DNA from 2 places in the Nocardia sp. NPDC004278 genome. Region 1 is predicted to be linked to the other one. Evidence: riboswitches for the same ligand, from Rfam matches in the RefSeq annotation. Region 1 holds a riboswitch; the other holds the start of a gene.

Region 1 (4,257 bases):
AGATGGCGAAGGGCCTCGAGCAGTCCTATCCGCTGTATCAGGCGCTCGGCCTGGCCAGCGTCGACCACACGGTGCTCGAGCATGTGGATCTCACCGATCGCATCACCCGCCTGCACGTCCGCTGGCACTTCTGCGACGTCGAAGGCAATCTGCTGACCGACTGCGATTACGAATACCTGCTGCGCCGCGATGACGATGGCCAACTGCGCGCCTACGTCGCGGTCGCCATCGACGAGATGGAGCAGATCGCGAAGTTGGCTGCCGCCAAGGGTATTCAACTCCCATCCTGAATTCGGTTGCCGTCGAGTCGAATCCGGACCGATGCCAGCGTGCCCGCCAAGTAATCGCGGGGTACGCATTGCCAGAGCTGTTGCGGCCCGGCTGATTCGACGGCCACTTTCGGAGTGTCGGCTGCGTCAACGGAATTCACGAAAGAACGCGGCCGTGCAAACCAGCGCCCCCGAAGGCCTGGTCTACCCGGGGAAGTTGGAGACGAACGCGCCGTTGGCCGAAAAGCCTTCCACCGCGTCGCCACCGAGGCAGGTGATCCGCTCAGTGGAATGCGGCTGGAGCGACTGGGTCAGTGCGTTCAACTCACCGTCGCAATATCCGTAGCCCGTCACGCGGTACACCTCATCGGTGTCGTTGTCGCACAGGTCGGCACTGCAACTGACGCCCGGCGCCACCTCCTTGGCACTGGCCACCGGGGCACCGACACCGAGCATCGCCGCCGCGAAGACCGCGATACCCACACCGAATACGTACTGACGCTTCACCATTCAACCCCATTGCCGGAAATTCACCGACAAAGGTAAGCGCAATTCGCCCTTGACACAACTGCTGCGACATTCGCCCCCGCGACCCGGTACGCACCGAACGAATTCGCCTGGAAACCCGGCCAGCGCGCACACAACCGCAGGGTTGCTGTCGACGCGAAGCCGAGTTCCCAGGCGAATCGAATCGAACCGGGATCAGCCGAGCAGACGCCAGTCCTCGAGACCGTTGTAGAGCGGCAGTTCCCGAGCCAGCTTGCTGACCCGCGCGCGCAGCGCGTCGACATCGGAACCACCCGCGAGCGCGGTGGCGATGATGTCGGCGACCTCGGTGAACTCGGCATCGCCGAAGCCACGGGTGGCCAGCGCGGCGGTGCCGATGCGCAGGCCGGAGGTGACCATCGGGGGGCGCGGGTCGAACGGAACGGCATTGCGGTTCACGGTGATTCCGATTTCGTGCAGCAGATCCTCACCCTGCTGACCATCGATTTCGGAGTTGCGCAGGTCGACGAGCACCAGATGCACATCGGTACCGCCGGTGAGGACGCTGATGCCCTTGTCCTTGACATCGGCGCCGCCGAGCCGCTCGGCCAGGATCTTCGCACCGGACAGGGTGCGCTCCTGACGCTCCTTGAATTCGGCGCTCGCCGCGATCTTGAACGCCACGGCCTTGGCGGCGATCACATGCATGAGCGGGCCGCCCTGCTGCCCCGGGAATACCGAGCTGTTGAGCTTCTTGGCGTACTCCTGCTTGGCCAGGATCAGCCCGGAGCGCGGACCGCCGAGGGTCTTGTGCACGGTGGAGGACACCACATCGGCGTAGGGCACCGGCGAGGGATGCAGCCCGGCGGCGACCAGACCGGCGAAGTGGGCCATATCGACCCACAGCTTGGCACCGACCTCATCGGCGATCTCCCGGAACGCGGCGAAGTCCTGGTGCCGCGGGTAGGCCGACCAGCCCGCGACGATCACCTTCGGACGGGCGGCGAGCGCAGTCTTGCGCAGCTCCTCCATATCTATACGGTGGTCTTCCTTGCTGACCCCATAGGAATGCACTTCGTAGAGCTTGCCGGAGAAGTTCAGCCGCATGCCGTGGGTGAGGTGACCACCGTGCGCGAGGTCCAGGCCGAGCAGCCGGTCGCCCGGCTCCATCAGCGCCATCAGCACCGCGGCATTGGCCTGTGCGCCGGAATGTGGCTGCACATTCGCGAATTCGGCGTCGAAGAGCTCCTTGGCGCGGTTGCGGGCGAGGGTCTCCACGACGTCGACGTGCTCGCAGCCACCGTAGTAGCGACGGCCCGGGTAGCCCTCGGCGTACTTATTGGTGAGCACGCTGCCCTGCGCCTGCAGCACCGCGCGCGGCACGAAGTTCTCCGAGGCGATCATCTCGAGGGTGTCGCGTTCGCGGGCGAGTTCGCCTGCCATCGCGGCAGCGAGCTCGGGATCGAGCTCACCGAGAGATTGGGTATTGACAGAGGCGGTCGTCTGCGTCACCTGATCGAGTCTATTGGCCGTCCGCGCCGCGTCGATCAGGGGGTTCTGCGTCTCGGTGTGCATAGCAACCTCCGTGGTCCGGATGCCCCGGGGTGCGCACCCCGAAGCCCATGAGCCCGGCACCCAGGCGCGCGGTGCGGGGCGAGGGTGCTTCCCGGTGGTTGCTTCCACCTCGAGTGCGCCAGTCGCGTCCGACCATCTTATCCGCGGGTGCGCGACGGGCCGATACGCCTCTGCCGGCCCGCGCGTCAAGCCTCGGGTACGGCGGACCGCAGCAGAGCGGTGAGGTGAATCTCCGCGTCGTCGAGGGGCCGAGTGGATTTCAGCGCCCGGGATTGGATGATGGCGCCCTCCAGCGCACTGATCACGAATCCGGCCAGTGAGCGCGCCTGCTCGCCCGATAGACCGTTGTCGCACAATGCGTTGGCGAGTCGGTCGGTCCACTCGGTGAAGGCGGCGCCCGCCGCCGCCTGCACATCCGGTTCGGATTCGGCGAGTGCGGCACCGACGATCGGGCAGCCCGTGGTGAACGAGCTGCGCGTGAGGGCGCGCTGCCACCAGCCGGTGAGCGCACTCGCCCATTGCGCTGGCGCGCCGGTCGCGGTGATCTTGTCCATTACGGCGGCCAGGCGCTCACCCGCCGTCTTGGTCGCGACCTCGACCAGCTCGCTCTTACCGGATGGAAAGTGCTGGTAGAGCGAATTCCGAGAGGCATGGCTGCGCTCGAGCAGGGCGGCGAGCCCGGCCGCGTGCACACCCTGCTCACGAACCAGCTCGATGGCGCTTTCGATCAGTCGGTCGCGCGGACCCACGGTCATCGCTGTCCTCCCTGGGCTGTGTCCATTGTTCGCGCACTCATGGTTGCGTGAACCGATCGGTCCATGCTCCAATCATGACAGATGTGGACCGATCGGTTCACCGAAAGACGGGATTGATTCATATGAGCGAGCGCAGCGAGCGAACATCCGACACAGCCACACTGGTGGTCATGACGGAGCCGAGCGCTAGCGAGGCGCAGTCAGGGGCACCGACCGACCTGGCCGAGATGTCCGGACTCGAACTGGTGCGCACCGCGATGACGACGCCGGGGCGGCCGCCGTTCATCGGCGATCTGCTCGGCATGGAGGCCGAGCAGATCGAGCACGGCGAAGTGGTCTTCGGGCTGCGGACCCGCCCGGATTTCGCCAATCCGCTCGGCACCACGCACGGCGGCATCTGCGCGACCCTGCTCGATTCGGTCATGGGCTGCGCCGTGCACACCACCCTCGACGCCGGTGTCGGCTATACGACGCTGGAACTGAAGATCAACTACATCCGCGCGGTGCCGACCCACGGCAGTCGCCTGATCGCGACCGGCACCACCATCCACATCGGCCGCACCACGGCCACCGCCGAAGGCCGCATCGTCGACGACCAGGGCCGTCTGGTCGCACACGGCACCACCACCTGCGTCATCTTCCGCTGAGCCGGAACCCGCAGGCTGACGAAGGAGAACACCATGAGTCAGCGCACCACCGCAGCAACCGTGCGCAAGTTCCGGCGCGAACGCTTCATCGGCCGCTATATCGTCAATCCCGCTGTCGGACTGCTGGATCGGATCGGCATCCGCTCCGCGTTGCTCGCCGAACTGGAGACCACCGGCGCGAAATCCGGTCAGCCGCGTCGCGTTCCGGTCACCGTTTCGATCGACGACGAGGGCGCCTGGCTCATCTCCCAGCACGGCCACCGCGCCGGCTGGGCCCGCAATATCACCGCGAACCCGCAGGTCCGACTGCGTCACGGCAAGCGCTGGTACACCGGCACCGCCGCCTTCGCCCCCGATGACGACGTCGTCGCCCGTGCGCGCAGCTTCGCCAAGGGCCGCATTCCCGCCCAAGCCACCGCATGGACGATAAAGGCACTGGAATCGGACCCGGTTTCGGTGCGTATCACATTCACCGCGGACTAGGTCGCCACAGTTGAGCGCGCGTCGAGTTCACCCGGCGCGCAG
Region 2 (4,257 bases), on a different contig from region 1:
TGCCATGCGAAGTTGCATGGCGCCCGTCGCTGCGGTTCACGCGGTGCAATCCGGTCAGTGATGGAACATTCGGAGTTCCGTGCGTGCAAGTCTGATGTGGTGCTCGCGGCACGCGTTGGCGATCGTGTCGGCGTGAAGGGCTCCCGCCGGTTCGACAATGACGGCGACTCCGTGTTCGGCAGCGACGTCGACATTGTCTCGGAACGGGAGATAGCCGTCGGACACCATGGTGAGGCCGGCGAGCCGTCGGTTCCATCTGACACGTTCCCGGTCCTCGATCGGATTGCCCGGCTGGGTGAGTAGTTCTGCGAGTTCGCCGTGCTGGGTCTCGGTGAGAGTGCCTGCGGCGAGGGCGATCTGCCAGTTCAGCCGCTGCTGGCGTGGCAGATCCGTCGGCAGGGGAAGGGTCCGGATGCTGTGATGGCGGCGCATCCACCACGTTCGCGCCTTGGCCCCGGCCAGTTGGGTGCAGTCGACACGGGACTGCTGCCCGGCTCCGACGCCGACGGTCATTCCATCGCGCACGAAGACCACCGTGTTCGACTGGGTGAAACGGGCAGTGATCATGCCCAGCAACGCATCTGTGGCTGAGGCATCGGTGAGCGTGGGGCCGTCGGCCGAGCGGAGCAGTTCGGTGGTGATCGGCTGCCGATCGTGGTCCTGCTCGATTGCGACGCCGAATACGGTCCGGATCTCGGTGGTCGGGGGTTGGTAGGTGGGGTCGATCTCGACCACGAGGAAGCGGCCCTGTTTTTTGCGGGCCAGCTTCGCTACGGTCCCGGGCGCGTAGCCCGGCGCGATGATGCCGTCGGACACCACTGCGCCTAGCATTTCAGCCAGCTCGTCGTCGACGGGCTCGGACACCGCGATCATGTCTCCGTATGACGATCGCGGGTCGGCGTCGCGAGCCCGGACATATGCTGCGGCCAGCGATCCCAGCCGCGCGGTGCCCAACCCCCAGGTCTCGCGCATGGTGTCGTCGAGCATCCCGTCCAGCGCAGCTCCTGCCGGGGAGACGTGCTTGAACGAGGCAGCAGCCGCTCTGCCAGTCGCGTGTTGCGCGTCTGTAACCAGTTGCCAGGCATTGAGCGCGTCGAGATAGTTGATCATCGATGCGGACCCGTGCAGCACGCGGATGTGATCGGCGCTGCCGTCGACGATGCGGGCCCGCTGATGAGGATTCATGCCGTACCGCAAATCCATTGTCGTGCTCCATTCCCGAACTCGAGTTCGGGAGCACCCAGGCGGACGACGCTCCGATCTTGCGCTTCCTCGTGGTCAGGTCCACGTGACGCCAGTCGCACGTGCAACTGTAGAGCACGACGGCGCGACCAAGTCACGCCACCTGATGGGGCGTGGATCAGAACAAGGTGTCGCGAACCCGTAGCGGTCGGTAGCCGGTGGGGCCGAGCTGGGCGAGCTCGGCGTCGATATCGACCTCGATGGCACCGAAGAGTTGATGTTCTCACTGTGCGCCGGCGAGATATGGGACAGCACCTCGTCATCGATGCGGCGACCCTCGCGCCGCATCTGCTCGACCGCGAGCCCGTAATACTCTGTAGTCCAAGCGATTACCGCGTTCGCGGCGAGGGTCAGGCACCATGCCTGCTCGGTCTGGCCCTCCAGGTGCCTCGCGCGGATCATGCCCTCATGGGCATACAGCAGGTCTCGGCGCAGCGCGTGCAGGGACTCGCCCTTGTTGAGCTGGCGGGCGATGCGCCGCCGATAGTCCGGGTCCGACAGGTATTTCGCGGCGTAGATGGTGCGGCGCAGCGCCCCGTACTCTTTGAGCGCCGCCGCGAGAGCGTTCTGGCGGCCGGACGCGGAGAGCTTGCCGACCAGCAGCGAGGCGGTGGCGTGTCCGAACTTCAGCGATCCGGCCAGCCGCAGCAGATCGTCATAGTGCTCGGCGATGAGATCCAGATTCAGCTTGCGGGTCAGCAGCGGCCCCGCGTGCGGGAACCGCGCCTCGGCCTCGGCCCGAGGGCCCGACCGGTACAGGGTGACCCTGCCCAGGTCCCGGATCCGGGGCGAGAGCTGCAACCCGAGCAGATCGAACAGACCGAAGTTCACCAGGGTGACCCCGTGCGTATCCGTCGCGTGCTCGGTGATCGGCAGATCGGTTGCGTTGCCCAGGATTTCATCGAGCACATAATGTGCCTCCCGTTTCGTCGCGACGATGATCTTCGTTCCATAGGTCGCATGCTGATCGGTGACATGGGTGTAGGTGGAGAGCCCTCCTCGGCGAAATATCTGCTCAGAGCTCTGGCGGTGAGGGATTTGCCGCGTGTGGGGAACCGCTGCCCGTCGAAGCGGGAAGTCGAATCAATAAGTCAGTACCTCCTTCCCATGGCGTTTCGGATGTTCGGCCTGCTCGTATCTCGAAGCGACCCAAGTCAATCGGCCATTGCTGCACGTCGGAGAGCGTGGACGGAGCCAAACTTTGGATCTGGAAAGATGATCGTCTTTCTGAGCGACGATGACCTGGTCACAATGGCTCAGCGCAAAGATGACGGGCGCGATCCATACCAAGTCGTGGACGAAAAGCTGATGAACTTTCTCCGCACCCTGAGTCCATAACTTGCTGAACGGAAAACAGTGGGTTCATCCACGCTGAAGCTTTTTCAGTGGGAACCCAACGCGATTCGTGACCCCGCGTGCTGGAACGCGTCCGGTTCCGGCTGAACTGTCCTCGTTGAGGCTGAGGCAGTCTCGTTGATCTGAGGTATCCGGCGAGTTGGCCTCATCTGTGTGAGACGGATGGTCGGAGTCCGGCAGTGCCTCTGTCTATCGGCCCCTTGCATAGACGCGCATTTGTTCGGCCACCCGTTCGAGCTCGGCCATAGATGCAGCAGAGGCGCTGTTGAGCCCGCTGTGCGCGGCGGTCGAGCTCCGCAAGAAGCGCCGCAGTACGACAGTCAGCAGCCCTTCCGGCAGGGTCTGTAACGCAACGAACCCGCGGGGGACCGGCGGCGTCGGCATGGCGGCCAAGTGCTGTCGTATGAGGCGGATCATGCCGCGGACCGCGTCCGGGTCATCGGCCAGCGCTACCGGGCCGCCCGCCGCGTGCACCGCTTGCTCGAGCGGCACCGCGAAAGCGGCGTGGGTCTTGAGCCAGGCATCCATCCGCGGCTCGGCCTTGGCGTTGATCCCGGCGGTACCGAGCGCCCGCACGATCCGTTCCAGTCGCGGCGTGGTCCGGCCGCCGGGTTCGCCGATCGGCATCGGGAGCAGGCGGGTCATGAGATTGGTCGCGCGGTAGCGGACCACGTCGCCGTCCATCGTGCCGCCGGTCGGGGGAAAGCCGAGCAGCACCCGCTCGTTTCCGATCACCGCACCCAGCGGCTCCGCGCCGGCCGCCCAGTTGAGCAGGAACAGCACGTCGCCCTCGATACCGGTGAGCGACTCCAGCACCGTGTCCACTTGATGGGCGCGGACAACGACGGCGATCAGGTCGTACCGGCTGTCCGGGTGCTCGACCACCGGAACCTGTACTCGCCTGACGTGCGGGCTGGTTCCCTCGGCGAGCTGCACGCCGTGCCGACGTAATGCGGCAAGGCGCTCACCCCGGGCCAGGAGCGAGACGTCGTGCCCTGCTTCGTGCATCCGGGCGGCGAGCAGACTGCCGAGAACCCCGGCACCGTACACGAGCAGCTTCATAACAACCCTCTCTCATACGTTCGTTTAATTCATACGTTCGTTTCATTCGAACATATGTATAGTACGCACATATGGCGTCACCGGACACCCGCACCCAGATCCTCGACGCGGCCGAACGAATCTTCGCCGAGCGCGGTTTCCACGGCACCTCGATCCGCGCGATCACCGAGCTCGCCGGGGCGAACTTGGCTGCCGTCGGGTACCACTTCGGTTCGAAGGCCGAACTCCTGGCCGAGGTCGTTCGCCGCGTGATCGAACCCATCAACGCCGCGCAGTGCGCCGAGCTCGACCGACTGCTCGCCCGGTCCCCGGACCCGACGGTCACCGAACTGGTGAAGGCATTCGCAGGGCCGCTGTTCGACGAGACACCGGTCGGCGACGAGGGCGGCGCCCGCACGTCCCGGCTGATCGTGATGATCTTCGGGGACCCGGCCGAGGAAATGCGCACCTGGACCGGCCCCTCCCAGGAGACGGTCGGTAATCGCTACCTGGCGGCCTTCGGACGCGCACTGCCCGGCCTTTCCCCGGAGGAGCTGTGGTTCCGGATGCGGGGCATCCTCGCTGTGACGGCCGTGGACCGCGTCGAGGTCTACAACC

Evidence for each region. Region 1 has a riboswitch for ZMP and ZTP ahead of glyA (serine hydroxymethyltransferase). Riboswitches for the same ligand answer to the same signal wherever they lie in the genome.
Region 2: it holds a riboswitch for ZMP and ZTP, as region 1 does, so the genes downstream of both, ACWEO2_RS18520 (phosphoribosylaminoimidazolecarboxamide formyltransferase) here and glyA (serine hydroxymethyltransferase) in region 1, are expected to answer to the same signal.

The regions. Positions count from the first base shown of each region.
Region 1 is NZ_JBSGEQ010000027.1:8,190-12,446, reverse strand. It holds gene ACWEO2_RS32010 (hypothetical protein) at 1-290, shown strand, start outside; gene ACWEO2_RS32005 (hypothetical protein) at 474-779, opposite strand; gene glyA (serine hydroxymethyltransferase) at 972-2,267, opposite strand; ZMP/ZTP riboswitch at 2,382-2,466, opposite strand; gene ACWEO2_RS31995 (TetR/AcrR family transcriptional regulator) at 2,516-3,085, opposite strand; gene ACWEO2_RS31990 (PaaI family thioesterase) at 3,256-3,732, shown strand; gene ACWEO2_RS31985 (nitroreductase family deazaflavin-dependent oxidoreductase) at 3,766-4,215, shown strand; gene ACWEO2_RS31980 (DUF885 domain-containing protein) at 4,243-4,257, opposite strand, start outside.
Region 2 is NZ_JBSGEQ010000010.1:250,818-255,074, reverse strand. It holds partial or broken gene ACWEO2_RS18520 (phosphoribosylaminoimidazolecarboxamide formyltransferase) at 55-1,209, opposite strand; ZMP/ZTP riboswitch at 1,232-1,312, opposite strand; partial or broken gene ACWEO2_RS18515 (Tn3 family transposase) at 1,361-2,318, opposite strand; gene ACWEO2_RS18510 (ketopantoate reductase family protein) at 2,788-3,660, opposite strand; gene ACWEO2_RS18505 (TetR/AcrR family transcriptional regulator) at 3,732-4,257, shown strand, end outside.